DNA from 3 places in the Streptomyces sp. NPDC049837 genome. Region 1 is predicted to be linked to each of the others. Evidence: predicted binding sites of a transcription regulator. Region 1 holds the regulator's gene; each other region holds the start of a gene.
What was found. Region 1 encodes HrcA, which represses chaperone genes, less so after heat shock. Its sites were predicted from a motif close to TTNGCACTCNGNNNNNCNGAGTGCNAA; they were not measured.
Positions count from the first base shown of each region.

Region 2: groL (chaperonin GroEL) is a predicted target of HrcA. The motif match lies at 1,134-1,160, and genes of this name have one in related genera.
Region 3: groES (co-chaperone GroES) is a predicted target of HrcA. The motif match lies at 4,358-4,384, and genes of this name have one in related genera.

Region 1 is NZ_JBFAMP010000006.1:449,854-456,449, forward strand. Features, by position in the region: gene AB0J57_RS19860 (16S rRNA (uracil(1498)-N(3))-methyltransferase) at 1-38, opposite strand, end outside; gene AB0J57_RS19865 (nitronate monooxygenase) at 35-1,111, opposite strand; gene dnaJ (molecular chaperone DnaJ) at 1,190-2,329, opposite strand; gene hrcA (heat-inducible transcriptional repressor HrcA) at 2,330-3,346, opposite strand; gene AB0J57_RS19880 (MBL fold metallo-hydrolase) at 3,513-4,235, shown strand; gene AB0J57_RS19885 (DUF3097 domain-containing protein) at 4,246-5,046, shown strand; gene hemW (radical SAM family heme chaperone HemW) at 5,063-6,295, opposite strand; gene AB0J57_RS19895 (SpoIIE family protein phosphatase) at 6,323-6,596, opposite strand, start outside.
Region 2 is NZ_JBFAMP010000005.1:465,419-472,014, reverse strand. Features, by position in the region: gene thrC (threonine synthase) at 1-35, shown strand, start outside; gene AB0J57_RS17070 (ubiquitin-like small modifier protein 1) at 60-338, shown strand; gene AB0J57_RS17065 (cold-shock protein) at 749-955, shown strand; gene groL (chaperonin GroEL) at 1,286-2,908, shown strand; gene AB0J57_RS17055 (SRPBCC family protein) at 2,999-3,442, shown strand; gene AB0J57_RS17050 (DUF397 domain-containing protein) at 3,467-3,709, opposite strand; gene AB0J57_RS17045 (helix-turn-helix transcriptional regulator) at 3,690-4,532, opposite strand; gene AB0J57_RS17040 (hypothetical protein) at 4,648-4,845, shown strand; gene AB0J57_RS17035 (hypothetical protein) at 4,842-5,045, shown strand; gene AB0J57_RS17030 (Uma2 family endonuclease) at 5,163-5,786, shown strand; gene AB0J57_RS17025 (ABC transporter permease) at 5,862-6,596, shown strand, end outside.
Region 3 is NZ_JBFAMP010000009.1:222,087-228,682, forward strand. Features, by position in the region: gene tsaD (tRNA (adenosine(37)-N6)-threonylcarbamoyltransferase complex transferase subunit TsaD) at 1-1,046, shown strand, start outside; gene AB0J57_RS24760 (hypothetical protein) at 1,043-1,303, shown strand; gene AB0J57_RS24765 (hypothetical protein) at 1,347-1,976, shown strand; gene AB0J57_RS24770 (class I SAM-dependent methyltransferase) at 2,076-3,260, opposite strand; gene AB0J57_RS24775 (polysaccharide deacetylase family protein) at 3,343-4,302, shown strand; gene groES (co-chaperone GroES) at 4,531-4,839, shown strand; gene groL (chaperonin GroEL) at 4,955-6,583, shown strand.

The DNA.
Region 1 (6,596 bases):
CCCGGCACGTGGTCGACCAGGAAGACGGGGGCGGTCATGACGCCACGCCCCGCAGCGCGAGGGCGGCCACCGCCGCGTCCAGCTCTGCGTTGAGGACCTCCACCAGGCGCCCGGCGGGCAGGTCGCGCGCCATCCGGTGGCCCTGCCCGGCCCACAGTGCCATGCCCTGCGGGTCGCCCGCCTTGGCGGCGGCCTTGCGCAGCCCGCTCGTCAGGTGGTGCACCTCGGGGTACGCGGCCGGGGCGTACGGGCCGTGCTCGTGCATGAACCGGTTGACCAGGCCCCGCGCGGGGCGCCCCGAGAACGCGCGCGTCAGCTCGGTGCGGACGAACAGCGGGTTGGTCATGGCCTGCTTGTGCAGGGCGTGCGCGCCCGACTCGGGGCACACCAGGAACGCCGTGCCGAGCTGCGCGGCCTCGGCGCCAGCCGCGAGGACGGCGGCGATCTGGTTGCCGCGCATCAGGCCGCCCGCGGCGACGACCGGCAGCGGTACCGCCTCCCGCACCAGCGGGATCAGCGACAGCAGCCCCGTGCCGGTCCCGCCGGCCTCCGGGTCGTCGCGGTGCGTGCCCTGGTGCCCGCCGGCCTCGACGCCCTGGACGCACAGGGCGTCGGCGCCCGCGTACTGCGCGGCCTGTGCCTCCTCGACCGACGTGACCGTCACGACGGTGACCGTCCCGGCCCGCCTGAACGCGGCCACCGTCTGGCGGCTCGGGCACCCGAAGGTGAACGACACCACCGGCACCGGGTCGTCCAGCAGGACGGCCAGCTTGGCCTCGTACCCGTCGTCCCGCCCGGCGTCGGGGTCGCCGAGGGGCGTGTCGTACCAGTTGGCCTCACCGGCGAGCTGGTGCCGGTACACGTCGACGGCGGCGGGGTCGGCCTGCCCGGGCTGCGGCATGAACAGGTTGACGCCGAAGGGCCGCGAGGTCAGGCCGCGCAACTGCTTGATCTCCTGGTACATGCCGTCGGCGGTCTTGTACCCGGCGGCGAGGAAACCCAGGCCGCCGGCGTCGGACACGGCCGCGACGAGCTGCGGACAGGAGGCGCCACCCGCCATGGGGGCCTGCACGATCGGGTACCGGCAGAGATCGGTCAGTGCGGAGGACATGCACGCATGGTGTCACGCCCCCGCGCCCGTACCGAACCCCGGGCCCGCGCGCCCGGCACCCGCCTCGTGCGGAACGGCCTAGCGGCCGTTGAACGCGTCCTTGAGGCGGGAGAACAGGCCCTGCTGCCCCGGCTGGAACTGACCCGTGGGCCGCTCCTCGCCCCTCAGCTTGGCCAGCTCCCGCAGCAGCCGCTCCTGCTCCGGGTCCAGCTTCGACGGCGTCTGGACCTCGACGTGCACGATGAGGTCACCGCGCCCGCCGCCCCGCAGGTGCGTGACACCGCGCCCGTGCAGCGGGATCGACTGGCCCGACTGCGTACCGGGCCGGATGTCGACCTCCTCCATGCCGTCGAGCGTCTCCAGCGGCACCTTCGTACCGAGCGCGCCCGCCGTCATCGGGATCGTCACCGTGCAGTGCAGGTCGTCGCCGCGCCGCTGGAAGACCGGGTGCGGCAGCTCGTGGATCTCGACGTACAGGTCGCCCGCCGGGCCACCGCCAGGGCCGACCTCGCCCTCGCCGGCGAGCTGGATGCGGGTGCCGTTGTCCACACCGGCCGGGATCTTGACCGTGAGCGTACGGCGGGAGCGGACCCGGCCGTCGCCCGCGCACTCCGGGCACGGGGTGGGGACCACGGTGCCGAAGCCCTGGCACTGGGGGCAGGGGCGGGACGTCATGACCTGGCCCAGGAAGGACCGGGTGACCTGGGAGACCTCGCCACGGCCGCGGCACATGTCGCACGTCTGGGCCGACGTACCGGGCGCCGCGCCCTCGCCGGAACACGTCGTACAGACGACGGCCGTGTCGACCTGGATGTCCTTGGTCGTGCCGAAGGCCGCCTCCTGGAGCTCGACCTCCAGACGGATCATGGCGTCCTGGCCGCGCCGGGTGCGCGACCGGGGGCCGCGCTGGGACGCCGTACCGAAGAAGGCGTCCATGATGTCGGAGAAGTTGCCGAAGCCACCCGCGCCGAAGCCACCCGCGCCCGCGCCGCCGCCGGAGGCGGACAGCGGGTCACCGCCGAGGTCGTAGACCTGCTTCTTCTGCGGGTCCGACAACACCTCGTAGGCGGCGTTGATCTCCTTGAACCGCTCCTGCGTCTTCGGATCGGGGTTGACGTCCGGGTGCAGCTCGCGGGCGAGCCTCCGGAACGCCTTCTTGATCTCGTCCTGGGACGCGTCGCGGCGCACGCCGAGTACGGCGTAATAGTCCGTGGCCACTTACGACTCCGCCAGGATCTGTCCGACGTAACGTGCCACTGCGCGTACCGCTCCCATCGTTCCGGGGTAGTCCATGCGGGTCGGTCCGACCACGCCGAGTTTGGCGACTGCCTCGTCGCCCGAACCGTAGCCGACCGCGACGACGGACGTGGAGTTGAGCCCCTCATGGGCGTTCTCGTGCCCGATACGTACGGTCATGGCCGAGTCCTTGGCCTCGCCGAGCAGCTTGAGGAGCACCACCTGCTCCTCCAGCGCCTCCAGCACCGGCCGGATCGTCAGCGGGAAGTCGTGCCCGAAGCGGGTGAGATTGGCGGTACCGCCGATCATCAGCCGCTCCTCGGTCTCTTCCACGAGCGTCTCCAGCAGCGTGGCCAGCACCGTGGAGACCGTGCCCCGGTCCTCCGCCTCGAAGGACTCGGGAAGGTCCTGCACCAACTGCGGTACGTCCGTGAAGCGGCGTCCCACGACGCGGCTGTTCAGCCGCGCCCGCAGATCCGCGACGGACGTCTCGCCGAACGGCGCGGGGCAGTCGACCATGCGCTGCTCCACGCGCCCGGTGTCGGTGATCAGGACGAGCATCAGCCGGGCGGGGGCCAGCGACAGCAGTTCCACGTGGCGCACGGTGGAGCGCGTCAGGGACGGGTACTGCACGACCGCGACCTGCCGGGTGAGCTGCGCGAGCAGCCGTACCGTGCGGCCGACGACGTCGTCGAGGTCGACGGCTCCGTCCAGGAAGTTCTGGATGGCACGCCGCTCCGGCGTCGACAGCGGCTTGACGCCGGCGAGCTTGTCGACGAAGAGGCGGTAGCCCTTGTCCGTGGGGATGCGGCCCGCGCTGGTGTGGGGCTGGGCGATGAAGCCCTCCTCCTCCAGCACCGCCATGTCGTTGCGCACGGTGGCGGGCGAGACGCCGAGGTTGTGGCGCTCCGTGAGGGCCTTCGACCCGACGGGCTCCTCGGTGCCGACGTAGTCCTGGACGATGGCGCGCAGCACCTCGAGTCTGCGTTCGCTGAGCATCGCGCGCACCTCCGTCTGGCTGTGGTTCCTTCTGCTTGGCTGGCACTCGCGATGCCCGAGTGCCAGTTGTCCCCGGCCAGTGTACGGCGCCGGGGTACGCCCCCGGCAAGGGCGGCGGGCCACGCTACCGCGAGACGGCGCTGGTGGTTGCCGATAGCGTCGCGGTATGGACGTCAGTTGGGAAGACTTCGGATGGGAGCGTCTCGCCGACGGGATCGGCCGCAGGAGGCTGCCGGTGTGGGACGCGACCACGGCGTTGGTGGTCGGCGAGGACCGGGCCCTGCTGTTCGACACGGGCGCCACGCTCCGTGAGGGCGCCGAGATCCGGGCACAGGCGCAGGCGCTGATGGGCGGCCGGAGAGTGACGCACATCGCACTGAGTCACCCCCATTTCGATCATGTGCTCGGCACGGCGGCGTTCGCGGGGGCGGAGGTCTTCGGGGCGGTCGGCGTCGACACCGTACTGACCAAGGACCGCGAGGGGCTGCGCCGCGACGCCGTACGGCACGGGGTCGCCGAGGCGGACGCCGTCGAGGCGACGGACGTGCTGGTGGCCCCGCACCACCTGGTGTGCGGCGAGTGGACGCTGGAGCTGGGCGGGCGGCAGGTGCTGCTGGCCAACGTGGGCCCGGGCCACAGCGGCCACGACCTGGCCGTGCTCGTACCGGGCTCCCAGGAGGTCGTCCTGTGCGGCGACCTGGTGGAGGAGTCGGGCGACCCGCAGGCCGGGCCGGACGCCATCCCGTCGCGCTGGCCGGCCGCCCTGGACCGGCTGCTGGACCTGGGCGGAGAGGACGCCGTGTACGTCCCGGGGCACGGTGCCGTCGTCGACGCCGCCTTCGTGCGCGCCCAACGCGATGAACTGGCCCGCCGGTTCGGGGTGTCGTAGCGTCTGCCGAATGCGCGCTTACGACCCTGACCTGACGCCGCCGTGGAAGAAGTCCGGGCCCGCTCCCGAGGTGCCCGCCGACCCCGATCTGGTGGTCGAGGAGGTGAGCACCGGGTTCTGCGGGGCGGTGATCCGCTGCGAGGCGGGCACGGTGACCCTGGAGGACCGGTTCGGCAAGCACCGGGTGTTCCCGCTGGCGCCGAGGGGCTTCCTCCTGGAGGGGCGCCCGGTCACCCTGGTCCGCCCTGTGGCGGCTCCTGCCCGCCCGTCCCGCACCGCCTCGGGCTCCATCGCCGTCCCGGGCGCACGCGCGCGTGTCGCCCGTGCGGGGCGCATCTATGTGGAGGGCCGCCACGACGCGGAACTGGTCGAGCGGGTGTGGGGCGACGACCTGCGCGTCGAGGGCGTGGTCGTCGAGTACCTGGAGGGCGTCGACGACCTCCCCGCCATCGTCCGGGACTTCGGCCCGGGCCCCGACGCCCGCCTCGGCGTCCTGGTGGACCACCTGGTCCCCGGCTCCAAGGAGTCCCGCATCGCGGCCTCCGTCACCGACGCCCACACCCTGGTCGTGGGCCACCCGTACATCGACATCTGGCAGGCCGTGAAGCCCTCCTCCCTGGGCATCCCCGCCTGGCCCTCCGTCCCCCACGGCCAGGACTGGAAAACGGGCGTCTGCCGCGCCCTGGGCTGGCCCACGAACACGGGCGCGGCCTGGCAGCACATCCTGTCGCGGGTCACCTCGTACAAGGACCTGGAGCCTGCGCTGCTGGGGAGGGTGGAGGAGCTGATCGACTTCGTGACGGCGCCGTAGACCGCTGCGCGGGCCCCTAGTCCACCAGGTCCCGCACCACCGCGTCCGCCAGCAGCCGCCCCCGCAGCGTCAGCACGGCCCGCCCCTGGGCGTAAGGACCGGGGTCCAGGAGCCCGTCACTTACCGCGCGCTCGGCGGCGGCCAGGCCCGCGGGCCTGAGCAACGACAGCTCGCAGCCCTCCCGCAGCCGCAGCTCCAGCAGCACCCGCTCCACCCGCCGGTCCTCCTCCGACAGGACCTCACGCCCCGCCCCCGGGGAGCGCCCCTCCGCGAGGGCGGCGGCGTACGCGCCCGGGTGCTTCACGTTCCACCACCGCACGCCCCCCACGTGGCTGTGCGCGCCGGGCCCCGCGCCCCACCAGTCGGCGCCGCGCCAGTACAGCTCGTTGTGCAGGCACCGCCCCGCGTCCGAGGTGGCCCAGTTGGACACCTCGTACCAGGAGAACCCGGCCCGGGACAGCACGTCCTCCGCGATCAGGTAGCGGTCCGCGTGGACGTCGTCGTCCGTCATCGGCACCTCGCCGCGCCGGATGCGCCGCGCGAGCTGGGTGCCCTCCTCCACGATCAGGGCGTACGCGCTGACATGGTCCGGCCCCGCGCCGATCGCCGCGTCGAGCGAGGCCCGCCAGTCGTCGTCGCTCTCCCCCGGCGTGCCGTAGATCAGGTCGAGATTGACGTGCTCGAAGCCCGCCGCGCGCGCCTCCGCGACGCACGCCTCCGGCCGCCCGGGCGTATGCGTACGGTCGAGCACCTTCAGGACGTGCTGCCGGGCGCTCTGCATGCCGAAGGAGATCCGGTTGAAGCCGCCCTCGCGCAGCTCGGCGAGGTAAGCGGGGCCGACGGACTCCGGGTTCGCCTCGGTGGTGATCTCGGCGTCGTCCGCGAGCCCGAACTCGTCCCGGATGGCGCCGAGCATCGCCACGAGGTCGGCGGCGGCGAGCAGCGTGGGCGTACCGCCACCGACGAAGACCGTCCGGACCGGCCGGGGGTCGTCGCCCAGGACCTTCCGCGCCAGCCGCACTTCCTCCGTCAGCGTGGCGGCGTAGTTGTCGCGGGAGGCGAGCACGCCGCCGGAGCCGCGCAGCTCGGTGGCGGTGTAGGTGTTGAAGTCGCAGTAGCCGCAGCGGGTCGCGCAGTACGGCACGTGCAGATAGAACCCGAGCGGCCGCTCACCGGCCCCGAGCAGGGCGGACGCGGGCAGCGCGCCGTCCTCGGGCATGGGCTCACCATCGGGCAGTACGGAAGGCATACCCCCCATTGTCCGTCACCGCGCCCCCTACCGGGTCTGGAGCACCAGCAGGGCGAGGTCGTCGCGTACGGGCGTCTCGCCGAAGGTGTGGACCGCCCGCCGGATGCGGTCGGCGACCTCCCGCGCGGGCAGCCCGGCGCAGCTCGCGAGGGCCTCGGCGAGGCCGTCCCCGTCGTCGAACATCCGGCCCGTGCGGGAGCGGCGCTCGGTGACGCCGTCGGTGACGCACAGGAGGGTGTCGCCGGGCGCGAGGTGGAAGGTGTGGCTCTCGTACCCGACGTCGTCCACGACGCCGAGCAGC
Region 2 (6,596 bases), on a different contig from region 1:
GCCTGGACGCGTTCCGCGACGCCGGCCTGGCCTGACCCGACCTGAAAGGCACCACGAACATGAGCGTCAACGTCCGCATCCCCACCATCCTCCGTTCGTACACGGACGGCCAGGCCGAGGTCACGGCGGAGGGCGCGACCCTCTCCGAGGTCATCGAGTCGCTGGAGAAGAACCACCCGGGCATCGCCGCCCGCGTCCTGGACGACCAGGGCAAGCTCCGCCGGTTCGTGAACGTGTACGTCAACGATGATGACGTGCGCTTCGAGCAGGGTCTGGAGACCGCCACGCCCGACGGGGCGGGTGTCTCCATCATTCCGGCCGTCGCAGGCGGCTGCTGACGTACGCAGCGTTACCTCCATTGCCCCCTCCGCGAGCTAAGCGGAGGGGGCAATTCTGCATGGTTGAGCGCGGTAGAGTTGGGGAAGTCCCCGCCGCTGCCAGTGCCGCCCGCATATGAGAATGGGGCGAGGCGGCGACAAGATGCAGTCAATGTGAGCTTGAGAGTTGCGCCATTTGCGCACTTTGCCGGGCCCGACTTGCCCGGGATTCTGGCCAATTCGGCCATCTTTTCCGTTCACCCATGCTCGGAATTCTCGTCCGATTGACCTGTTGCAGACGGCAGTTGGGCAGATACATTCAGCGGCGGTCGACGCGTTCCGGCGCACGCCCGCACCTGTCAGCGGGTGAGGTCTGACCCGGGTCCGCGAAGTGCGGTCCTGTGCAAGGGCCAGTAATAGGGGAGTTAGGCATGGCTCAGGGCACCGTCAAGTGGTTCAACGCGGAGAAGGGGTACGGCTTCATCGCGGTCGACGGTGGTGCGGATGTTTTCGTCCACTACAGCGCGATCCAGATGGACGGCTACCGCACCCTTGAAGAAGGTCAGCGAGTCGAGTTCGAGATCTCGCAGGGCCAGAAGGGTCCGCAGGCGGACATGGTCAAGCTCGCCGCCGGCTGAGAGCCGCGTCGCGATCGACCGACCATCGACTGTCGACATCGCAAGTGCCGAGGGGCCCGCGTTCCAGGGGACGCGGGCCCCTCGCGCGTGTCCGGACCCCTGTCCTGCCCCTGGCGGACCCCTGTCTCGTATGCGAGAGGCGCTTGCACTCGTAGGGGTCGAGTGCTAATCATTGGCGTTAGCACTCTGAAGGTGAGAGTGACAACGAAGGACCGGGTCGGTGAGGTCCGCAGGCCGGTGGGGCAAGGAACCACAGGGGCATGCAGGCCGTCCGTCGCGGGCGCCAGCGCGGTCCGGAGCATCCACCCCAGTCCGGGAGGACCACTTCACATGGCCAAGATCATCGCGTTCGACGAGGAGGCACGGCGCGGCCTCGAGCGCGGCATGAACCAGCTCGCCGACGCCGTCAAGGTGACCCTGGGCCCCAAGGGTCGCAACGTCGTCCTCGAGAAGAAGTGGGGCGCCCCCACGATCACCAACGATGGTGTCTCCATCGCCAAGGAGATCGAGCTCGAGGACCCGTACGAGAAGATCGGCGCCGAGCTGGTCAAGGAAGTCGCCAAGAAGACGGACGACGTCGCCGGTGATGGTACGACCACCGCGACCGTTCTCGCCCAGGCGCTCGTCCGCGAGGGTCTGCGCAACGTCGCCGCCGGTGCCAACCCGATGGCCCTGAAGCGCGGCATCGAGACCGCCGTCGAGGCCGTCTCCGGCGCGCTGCTGGAGCAGGCGAAGGATGTCGAGACCAAGGAGCAGATCGCTTCCACGGCCTCCATCTCCGCCGCCGACACCCAGATCGGCGAGCTCATCGCCGAGGCCATGGACAAGGTCGGCAAGGAAGGCGTCATCACCGTCGAGGAGTCCCAGACCTTCGGTCTGGAGCTGGAGCTCACCGAGGGTATGCGCTTCGACAAGGGCTACATCTCGGCGTACTTCGCCACCGACATGGAGCGTATGGAGGCGTCGCTCGACGACCCGTACATCCTGATCGTCAACTCCAAGATCTCCGCGGTGAAGGACCTGCTCCCGCTGCTGGAGAAGGTCATGCAGTCCGGCAAGCCGCTGCTGATCATCGCCGAGGACGTCGAGGGCGAGGCCCTGTCGACCCTGGTCGTCAACAAGATCCGTGGCACGTTCAAGTCCGTCGCCGTCAAGGCCCCGGGCTTCGGCGACCGCCGCAAGGCCATGCTGAACGACATCGCCATCCTCACCGGTGGCCAGGTCATCTCCGAGGAGGTCGGCCTCAAGCTGGAGAACGCCGGCCTGGACCTGCTGGGCCGCGCCCGCAAGGTCGTCATCACCAAGGACGAGACCACCATCGTCGACGGTGCCGGTGACAGCGAGCAGGTCGCGGGTCGCGTCAACCAGATCCGCGCCGAGATCGAGAACTCCGACTCGGACTACGACCGCGAGAAGCTCCAGGAGCGCCTGGCGAAGCTGGCCGGCGGCGTGGCCGTCATCAAGGCCGGTGCCGCCACCGAGGTCGAGCTCAAGGAGCGCAAGCACCGCATCGAGGACGCGGTGCGCAACGCCAAGGCCGCCGTCGAGGAGGGCATCGTCGCCGGTGGTGGCGTGGCCCTGCTCCAGGCGTCCAGCGTCTTCGAGAAGCTGGAGCTCGAGGGCGACGAGGCGACCGGCGCCAACATCGTCAAGCTGGCCCTTGAGGCCCCGCTGAAGCAGATCGCCGTCAACGGTGGTCTCGAGGGCGGCGTCATCGTCGAGAAGGTGCGCAACCTGCCCGTCGGCCACGGCCTGAACGCCGCGACCGGTGAGTACGTCGACATGATCGCCGAGGGCATCATCGACCCCGCCAAGGTGACCCGCTCTGCCCTGCAGAACGCGTCCTCCATCGCGGCGCTCTTCCTCACCACCGAGGCCGTCATCGCCGACAAGCCGGAGAAGGCCGCGGCCGGTGCTCCGGGCGGCATGCCGGGCGGTGACATGGACTTCTGATCCGCTCGCGGATCAGACACGTCCTTTCGTTCCGAGGGCGGTACCCCTTCTCCCAGGGGGTGCCGCCCTCGGGCGTTCTACGCTGGTCTCATGGCCGTCGACGTCCTGACCGAGACCGTGATCGACGCCCCGTGCGACCTCGTCGCCGCGTACGCCGCCGATCCCTCGACCGCGCCCGAGTGGTACCGGAACATCGTGTCGGTGGAGTGGGAGACCGAGTCGGAGGTACGGGTGGGCGCCAGGGCCGCGTTCGTCGCCCGCTTCCTCGGTCGCCGGCTCGTCTACACGTACGAGATCGTCGAGTACGAGCCCGGGCGGAAGCTTGTGATGCGGGCGGATCAAGGCCCGTTCCCCATGGAGACCACGTACACCTGGGAGCCGTACGGGGTCGAGGGCGACCGGACGCGGATGACGCTGCGGAACCGTGGCGGAGGCGGCAGCCGCCTCGCCGCCATGGCGGTACGGCGCGCCAACCGCAAGGACCTCGCCATGCTGCGGCACCTGCTGGAGATGCGGTACGGCCCCGGGGCGTGATGGTCCCGGGGCCGTCGCGCTCTCTTATCGCTTGAGGCCCGCTACGAACGCGGACCAGGCGGCGGCCCGGAACACGAGCTTGGGGCCGGTGGGGTTCTTGGAGTCACGGACGGGGACGAGGTCGGGGTGGCCGTCGGCCACTTCGAGGCAGTCGCCGCCGCTGGGGCCGCTGTACGTCGACTTGCGCCACGTGGCGACTTCCAGGCAGTTCCCGCCGCTGGCGTCGCTGTAGCTCGACTTGCGCCACTCAAGGATGTCGATCTTCATGGGCGTAATCCTCCGCCACTGATTCGATCAGGGCCAGGGATTCTTGGGGTGACAGTGCGCTGGCCCCGAGCAGATCGTAGGACAGTTCGTAGTGTTTGACGGTGGCCGGGTCGTCGTGCAACTGCCCTGAGCCCAGGCTTTCGAGGTAGGCCAGCGGGGGCGCGTCGTCGAAGGACATGAGTTTGAGCGCGCCCGCCAGGGCCATGTGCGCACCCGCCTTGAACGGGATGACCTGCACGATCACCCGGTGACAGCGGCCCAACGCCGCGATGTGGCGCAGCGCCCCGGCCATCACCGCCGGGCCGCCCACCTCTCGTCGTAGGACCGCCTCGTCCAGGACGGTCCAGAACAGCGGCTTCGCCGGGTCGTCGAGGATGTGCGTGCGGGCGAGTCGCGCCTCGACCAGGTCGTCGATGACGTCGTCCGAGGCGGTGGGGCGCCCGCCACGGAACACGGCCCGCGCGTACGGCTCCGTCTGGAGCACGCCCGGGATCAGCAGCGGCGCGTACTCCTTGATCGCCGTCGCGACCGCTTCCGCCTCCGCCGCCTCGGCGAAGTGATCCGGGTACCTCGACTTGTTGGCGGCCCTACAGTTCCGCTGGAAGAAACCATTCGTGCCCAGTATGTCGTCGATCTTGGCCGCGATCTCGGGCTGCATCCGTCGTGTGCCCGACTCCAATTGGCCGATGAACGAGCCGCTCACGAAGAGCTTCTCACCCAGCGCTTCCTGGCTCAGACCGGCGTTTTCGCGGGCATGGCGCAGCTCGGCGCCAAGAAGTGCCCTGGGTGAGGAAGACGGGTCGAGATCCTTTGGACCGGGCATGTGTCAACTCCCGTTAGCACAGATGGGGTTGTTGGGCCGCCTTTGTGTTCAGACTAGCCGCCAATCGACCACGCTGTGTACAGAACCCGAACACTCAGCGTGGAGGTGCCTGGTCATGGGGATGCTGTCGGCCGAGCAAGTGGTGGCGCAACTGCGGGACGAGCTCCGCAGGGTGGGCGTGATCCTGCCGTCCCTGCGGGTCGACCCGGTGTCGGCCGCGAGCGAAGTGCCGTACCCGCTGGTGGAGCTCGGCCGGTGCAACGTGGACACGGCCATGCGGCTGGTCGACGTGCTGCGCGGGGCCGGCCGATGAGCGCGCCCGAGTACATGATCGACTCCCGGGACGGGCGGATCGGCGAGGTCATGGGGCACGTCGGCGGGTACGTACAACTGCGCCCGCCCGGCGGCGGCCGGGAGTGGGACTGCCCGCCCGAGGCGCTGACCCCCGCCCCGCCGGGCGAGGTGCTTCGGGCGCGTGTTCGGGAGTTGAACAGACAGGCTCGTCTGCCGTGAGAGTGCCGGGTTCGTGCGCTGCTCACACGATCGTGGGACGCTGAGGAAAGGGGCGCTTCCCCGGCGCCCCGTCGATCTACATTCGCCTTCCTCAGGCCACGGGAGAAGGGACCCGCGATGACAGCCGCGATGGTCGAGAACGACCCGGCCCCCGAGACCCCCCCGACGTGGGAATTCATGCTGAACGCCTGGCGCGAGCTGGACGTGCCCGAGGGCTGGCGCGCCGAGATCGACAAGGGGAAGATTTTCTTGGTTCCGCCGCCACACGCGCACCACAACGGCATCGCCGAGGTCGTGCAGCGCCGCCTCTACAGGGGGCTGCCCGACGAACTGGGCATCTACCAGACCCTCGGAGTGCACATCGCGCCGCTCGACAAACTGTACGTTCCCGGCCTGGTCGTGATGCCGACCGACTTGATCGCTGCCGCCGACCCGGACACCTATGACCCCGTCGACGCGTCCGAGGCCCTGCTGATCGTGGAGATCACCTCCAAGAACAACGCCACCGACGACCGGACCAGGAAGTACCACGCCTACGCACGCGCCCTGGTCCCGATGTACCTGCTCATCGACCGGTACGACACCCGTGGCGCGATGGTCACCCTGTTCACGGAGCCGCAGGACGGCACGTACAAGCAGTCCGAACAGGTGCCGTTCGGAAAGGTGCTCACCCTGCCCGAGCCGTTCGGGGTCGCGCTCGACACGGCGGCGTTCCCGGGCGGCGTGGCGGCCGGCGCGTAGCTCCGCCGTCGCTTCTCATGCGACTCTCACCGGCGCCTTAACCCCCCATCACGCCGCCTCCATAGCTTTCGCGGCATGTTCTTCACCTATCTCCGGCGCGAGTTGCGCCGCCGGCGGAAGGCGGCGTTCGTCGTCGCTTCGGGGCTGGCCCTCGGAATCGCGCTGGTCATCGTCGTCAACTCGGTCACGGCCGGGATGAACCGGGCCCAGGGCAAGGTCCTGGAGTCGCTGTACGGGCTGGGGACCGACATGACGGTCACCAAGGCCGCCTCGCCGCCCGGGGAGGGGGACATTGTGCGGCGGCCGAGGTTCCAGTTCGACGCCAAGGAGGACGGGGGCGGCGAGCAGAGCCAGGACGTCGTCATGGTCCAGGGGTTCGAGACGCTCGCGGCCTCGACCGTCGCGAAGGTCGGCGCGCAGGACGGCGTCGCCGAGGCCGTCGGCGGGCTGAACGCCCGGGTGATGAAGGTCGACGGGAAGTTCGAGCGCGGCGAGGCGCAGCCGGGGAAGCGTGTCCAGGGAGGCGGGGCGGACTTCGGGGTCGACTCGTACACCGTGTACGGCACCGACGTCGCCCACCAGGGGCTCGGGCCGCTGACGTCGTCGAAGATCACGGCCGGACGTACGTTCACGGCGGCCGAGACGGCCGCCAAGGTGGCCGTCGTCGACAGCGCGTACGCCAAGGAGCAGGGGCTGGCCGTCGGGGAGAAGCTCACCATCTCCGGCACGGCGTACGGCGTCATCGGCATCGCGACCGCCGACAGCGGTGACGCCGCCGCCAACGTCTACCTGCCGCTCGCCGAGGCGCAG
Region 3 (6,596 bases), on a different contig from region 1:
CCGGAGTCGGCATCGTCCGGGGCACGACCCTGCTCGCGGACGCCGTCGCGTCGAGCGTGGACACGCATGCCCGGTTCGGCGGTGTCGTGCCCGAGATCGCCTCGCGCGCGCACCTGGAGGCGATGGTCCCGACCATCGAGCGCGCGCTCGATCAGGCCGGGGTCTCCGCCCGCGACCTGGACGGCATCGCCGTCACCGCCGGCCCCGGCCTCGCGGGGGCGCTCCTGGTGGGCGTGTCGGCGGCGAAGGCGTACGCGTTCGCGCTGGACAAGCCGCTGTACGGGGTGAACCACCTGGCCTCGCACATCTGCGTCGACCAACTGGAGCACGGGCCGCTGCCCGAGCCGACGATGGCGCTGCTGGTCTCCGGCGGACACTCCTCCCTGCTGCTCGCCCCGGACATCACCTCCGACGTCCGCCCCATGGGCTCGACGATCGACGACGCGGCGGGTGAGGCGTTCGACAAGATCGCGCGCGTGCTGGACCTGGGCTTCCCGGGCGGGCCGGTGATCGACCGGCTGGCGAAGGAGGGGGACCCGTCCGCCATCGCGTTCCCGCGCGGGCTGAGCGGGCCGAGGGACCCCGCGTACGACTTCTCCTTCTCGGGCCTGAAGACGGCCGTGGCCCGCTGGATCGAGGCCAAGCGCGCGGCGGGCGAGGAGGTCCCGGTACGGGACGTGGCGGCGTCCTTCCAGGAGGCGGTCGTCGACGTCCTGACCCGCAAGGCGGTGCGGGCCTGCAAGGACGAGGGCGTCGACCACCTGATGATCGGCGGCGGCGTGGCCGCCAACTCGCGGCTGCGGGCACTAGCGGAGGAGCGGTGCGAGCGGGCCGGCATCCGGCTGCGCGTGCCGCGCCCCAAGCTGTGCACCGACAACGGCGCGATGGTCGCGGCCCTCGGCGCCGAGATGGTGGCCCGCAACCGGCCGGCCTCGGACCTGGAGCTGTCGGCGGACTCCTCCCTGCCGGTCACCGACCCGCACGTGCCCGGGAACCACGACCACGACCACGTGCACGAGATCAGCAAGGACAACCTCTACTCATGACCGTGGTCACCCTCATGTGGGAGGCCCGCGCGGCGGAGGGCCGGGGCGCCGAACTCCTGGAGTGGGCACGCGCCCAGCCGCTGCCCACCGAGCCGGTCCGCCGGGAGACCTTCACGGCCCCCGGCGACCGGGTTCTGGTCCTGACCTGGTGGCAGGCCCCCTGCGACGCGGCCCTCCCCGAACTCCCCGAACCCGCCGCCGACCTGGTCACCCGCCCGGTGCACCGCTGGCGGTTCGAGTCGCACGGGACGGCCTGAGACGCGATCGTGACGCCCCCTCATGGGGGGCTAGCCTCGGACCATGCCGTCTCCGACCATGCCCAGCCGTAAGCTCCTGCCTCCGCCTCCGCCGCCCGTGCACCTTCGGACCTGGCCCGGGCGTGAGGCACTGCTCGCCGACCGGACGATGGCGATCCGCGAGCTGAACCGGCGGATGCTGGGCGGCGGGCGGCTGACGCTCTTCCTGCTGACGCTGGCCGGACTCCAGGTGGGGTGGGCCTTCATCGGCGGGGCGATCGTGTCGCTCGACGGTCTGACGGACCCGCTCGTCGCCATCGCCGCCGGCCTCGCCGCCTGCCTGGGACTGGCCGCCATGGTGCCGCTGGTGATCGTCGTCGTGCTCGGGATCCGCCAGGACGGCACGCTGCGCGCCCGGCTGCTGGAGTGGGCGGCCCTGGACCCGTCCCCGGTCCACGACGCCCGCTTCCGGGCGCCCGGGATGAGCCTGGCGTGGCTGCTGTCGGCGTTCGTGCTGTGCGCGGCCGGGCTGGGGCTGGCGTTCGCCGTCCCGGCGCTGGCCCGCCCCGGTGACACGACGTACCCGGAGGTCGCCTACGCCATGGGCGCGGGCCTCATCCTGTGGGTGCACGGCCTGATCGGCGCCGCCAAGGCGGTCGCCCACCGCCGCCTGGTGCTGCGGCTGGCCGCCTAGGGAGTGTCCGGCGGATCATGGTGACATCGGAACCGGGTGCGCACGCCGCAGATGCGCGTGCCGGGGCACGCGGCCCAAACATGATCCACCCGACACGACCTAGACCGGCTGCCCGATCAGCATCGTCGGTGCCCCCGCCACGCGGGTCAGGAAGACCGTGGCCGCGTTCGGGCCCTTCGGTTTCACCTTGCGGCGCAGTTCCTCCGGTTCGACCGCCGAGCCGCGCTTCTTCACCGTCAGGGTGCCGACCTCGCGGTCGCGCAGCAGGGCCTTCAGCTTCTTGAGGTTGAAGGGCAGCTCGTCGGTGATCTCGTACGCGGTGGCGTACGCGGTGGGGCGCAGGTCGTCCGCCGTGATGTACGCGATCGTCTCGTCGACCAGGCCGCCGCCGAGGTCGTCCGCGACCTCCGCGACCAGGTGCGCGCGGATCACGGCGCCGTCGGGCTCGTACAGGAAGCGGCCGACGGGGCGGACCGGCGGGTCGGGCAGGCCCCGGCCGGTGAGGCTGTGCGGGCCGGGCAGGAGGGTCGCGGTGACCGCGCCGGGGCGGGTGCCGAACCACAGCACCGCCTCCTTCACGTCGCCGCCGTCGGAGACCCACTCGGCCTCCGCCTCCGGCGGGACGGTCTCGTGCGGGATGCCCGGGGCGATCTTCAGCGCGGCGTGCGGGGCCTTGCGCGCCGCGTCGATGGCCCAGGACAGGGGCGGGGAGTACGCCTCCGGGTCGAAGATCCGGCCACCGCTCCGGCCACCGCGCCGCGCCGGGTCGACGAAGACCGCGTCGTACGGGGAGGTGTCGACCTCCGTGACGTCCGCGCAGCGCACCTCGATCAGGCCGGCCAGGCCCAGGGCGGCGGCGTTGGCGCGGGCGGCCTCGGCCGTCAGCGGGTCGCGGTCGACGGCCAGGACGCGGATGCCGGCGCGGGCGAGCGCGATGGCGTCGCCGCCGATCCCGCTGCACAGGTCGGCGACGCCGCGCACGCCGAGTTCCTTGAAACGGGCCGCCCGGTACTCCGCGACGGGCTTGCGGGTGGACTGCTCGACGCCGCCGGGCGTGAAGTACATGCGGTGCGCGTCCTGCTCGCCGAACTTCGCCACCGCCCGCTGCCGCAGCCGCGCCTGCCCGATCGCCGCCGTGACGAGGTCGGCCGGGTGCTCGCGGCGCAGCCTGGAGGCGACGGCCAGCTCCTGGGCGGGGGTGTAGTCGCGCAGGGCGGCGAGCAGGGTCTGGCCCTCGTCGGTGAGGAGCGCGGAGAAGGCGGCGAGATCGGTCACCCGGCCCATTGTGGGCCAGGCGGGGGATGGTGCGCGTCAGGCGGCGGTGTCGGCCGGTGGTGGAGGCGGTGCGCTGACAGGATGCGGCGCCATGCAGCTAGTACGACAAAAAGGTCAAAGGGTAAGCAAGCGGGCTCGGATCCTGCTGGGCGCGCTGCTGGTCGCGGCGCTCGGCTCCGCCTGTGCGGGGGAAACCGGCGACGGCGGGCCGGCGGCCGGTGCGGGCGCCGGTGCCGGAGGCCAGGCCGAGCCCGCCGCCGGGCAGCAGCCCCAGCGGCCCCCCGCCGCGTCCGACGCCCTCAATGCGTACGTGGAGAAGGCCCGGCGCGCCCAGGCCGCCCGTGCCCTCGCCGCCAAGAGGTGGGGCCTCAAGGCCACCCCCCTGGCCGCGCCCCCGCCCCCGGCGCCCGGCGACAAGCCGCACATCACCTTCCGCCAGGGCTTCGGAGTCGGTGACCCGACCCTGCCACCGGTCTTCACCACCGTCCCGACCACGGAACGGGTCGTGTTCCTCACGATCGACGACGGCGCGGAGAAGGACCCGCGCCTGCTGCGCATGATGGCCGAACTGGGCATCCCCTACAGCGCCTTCCTCAGCGACTACCTGGTCAAGGAGGACTACGGCTACTTCAAGCGGATGCAGGACCTGGGCGTGGCCCTGCACAACCACACCCTCAACCACCGCTACATGCCCGCCCTTTCGTACGCGGAGCAGAAGCACGAGATCTGCGGCCAGCAGGCCAACATCGAGAAGCGGTACGGCAAACGCCCCACCCTCTTCCGCCCGCCCTACGGCAACTACAACGCCGACACGCTGCGGGCCGCCCAGTCGTGCGGCGTCAGGGCCGTACCCCTGTGGGCGGCCGAAGCCTTCCCCGACCACATGGAGTGGCGCGAATGGGACCGGGACCTGCATCCCGGCGACATCATCCTCACGCACTTCCGGGGCCGGGAGGACTGGAACGGCACCATGCCGGACATGATCCGGCAGGTGATGGACGTCGTCACGGCCAAGGGGTACGCGGTGGCCAGGCTGGAGGACTACGTCTGACCCCGCCCCCGACTGCCTCCCGGAAGCCGGGCCGGCGCCACGGCCGGGCGATGAATTGGCACTCCGCTTGACCGAGTGCTAATCGCGGTCATAGTCTCGGCTCTGGCACTCCCCACTGGAGAGTGCCAACACAGCGACGGGCAGGTCCGGCACCCGCGACGACGGATCCACCTGGTCGCCACCTCAGACAGTTAACCCCGTGAGATCTCCGAAGGGGGAGGTCGGATCGTGACGACCACCAGCTCCAAGGTTGCCATCAAGCCGCTCGAGGACCGCATCGTGGTCCAGCCGCTCGACGCCGAGCAGACCACCGCCTCTGGCCTGGTCATCCCGGACACCGCCAAGGAGAAGCCCCAGGAGGGCGTCGTCCTGGCCGTTGGCCCGGGCCGCTTCGAGAACGGCGAGCGTCTGCCGCTCGACGTCAAGACCGGCGACATCGTGCTGTACAGCAAGTACGGCGGCACCGAGGTGAAGTACAGCGGCGAGGAGTACCTCGTCCTCTCGGCTCGCGACGTGCTCGCGATCGTCGAGAAGTAAGTCACCGCAGAGATTGCTTTTGAGCTGCGCCCCTGGCCCCCGCTGATGACACATTGCCGGGCGGCGAGGGGCGCGGTTCGTTAACCCGAGTTTCCGAGAGGGCTGAATCGCTCCCATGGCGAAGATCCTGAAGTTCGACGAGGACGCCCGTCGCGCCCTTGAGCGCGGCGTCAACAAGCTTGCCGACACGGTCAAGGTGACGATCGGCCCCAAGGGCCGCAACGTCGTCATCGACAAGAAGTTCGGCGCGCCGACCATCACCAACGACGGTGTCACCATCGCCCGCGAGGTCGAGGTCGAGGACCCGTACGAGAACCTCGGCGCCCAGCTCGTGAAGGAGGTGGCGACCAAGACCAACGACATCGCGGGTGACGGCACCACCACCGCCACGGTCCTGGCCCAGGCCCTGGTCCGCGAGGGTCTGCGCAACGTCGCCGCGGGCGCCTCCCCGGCCGCCCTCAAGAAGGGCATCGACGCCGCGGTCAAGGCCGTCTCCGACGAGCTGCTCGCCTCGGCCCGCCCGATCGACGACAAGGCCGACATCGCCGCCGTCGCCGCGCTCTCCGCCCAGGACCAGCAGGTCGGCGAGCTCATCGCCGAGGCCATGGACAAGGTCGGCAAGGACGGTGTCATCACCGTCGAGGAGTCCAACACCTTCGGCCTGGAGCTGGACTTCACCGAGGGCATGGCCTTCGACAAGGGCTACCTGTCCCCGTACATGGTCACCGACCAGGAGCGTATGGAGGCCGTCCTCGACGACCCGTACATCCTGATCCACCAGGGCAAGATCTCCGCGATCACCGACCTGCTCCCGCTGCTGGAGAAGGTCATCCAGGCCGGCTCCTCCAAGCCGCTCCTGATCATCGCCGAGGACGTCGAGGGCGAGGCCCTGTCGACCCTGGTCGTCAACAAGATCCGCGGCACGTTCAACGCCGTCGCGGTCAAGGCCCCCGGCTTCGGCGACCGCCGCAAGGCGATGCTCGGCGACATGGCCGCCCTCACCGGCGCCACCGTCATCGCCGAGGAGGTCGGCCTCAAGCTCGACCAGGCCGGTCTGGACGTGCTGGGCACCGCCCGCCGCGTCACCGTCACCAAGGACGACACCACGATCGTCGACGGCGGTGGCAAGTCCGAGGACGTGACCGGCCGCGTCGCGCAGATCAAGGCCGAGATCGAGACCACGGACTCCGACTGGGACCGCGAGAAGCTCCAGGAGCGCCTCGCGAAGCTGGCCGGCGGCGTGTGCGTGATCAAGGTCGGCGCCGCCACCGAGGTGGAGCTGAAGGAGAAGAAGCACCGCCTGGAGGACGCCATCTCCGCGACCCGCGCCGCGGTCGAGGAGGGCATCGTCTCCGGTGGTGGCTCCGCGCTCGTCCACGCCGTCAAGGTGCTGGACGGCAACCTCGGCAAGGAGGGCGACGAGGCCACCGGTGTCGCGGTCGTCCGCCGCGCCGCCGTCGAGCCGCTGCGCTGGATCGCCGAGAACGCCGGCCTGGAGGGCTACGTCATCACCTCCAAGGTCGCGGAGCTCGACAAGGGCCAGGGCTTCAACGCCGCCACCGGCGAGTACGGCGACCTGGTCAAGGCCGGCGTCATCGACCCGGTCAAGGTCACCCGCTCTGCCCTGGAGAACGCCGCCTCCATCGCCTCCCTGCTGCTCACGACCGAGACCCTGGTCGTCGAGAAGAAGGAAGAGGAGCCGGCGGACGCGGGCCACGGCCACGGTCACGGCCACGCCCACTGACGTCTTCTGACGC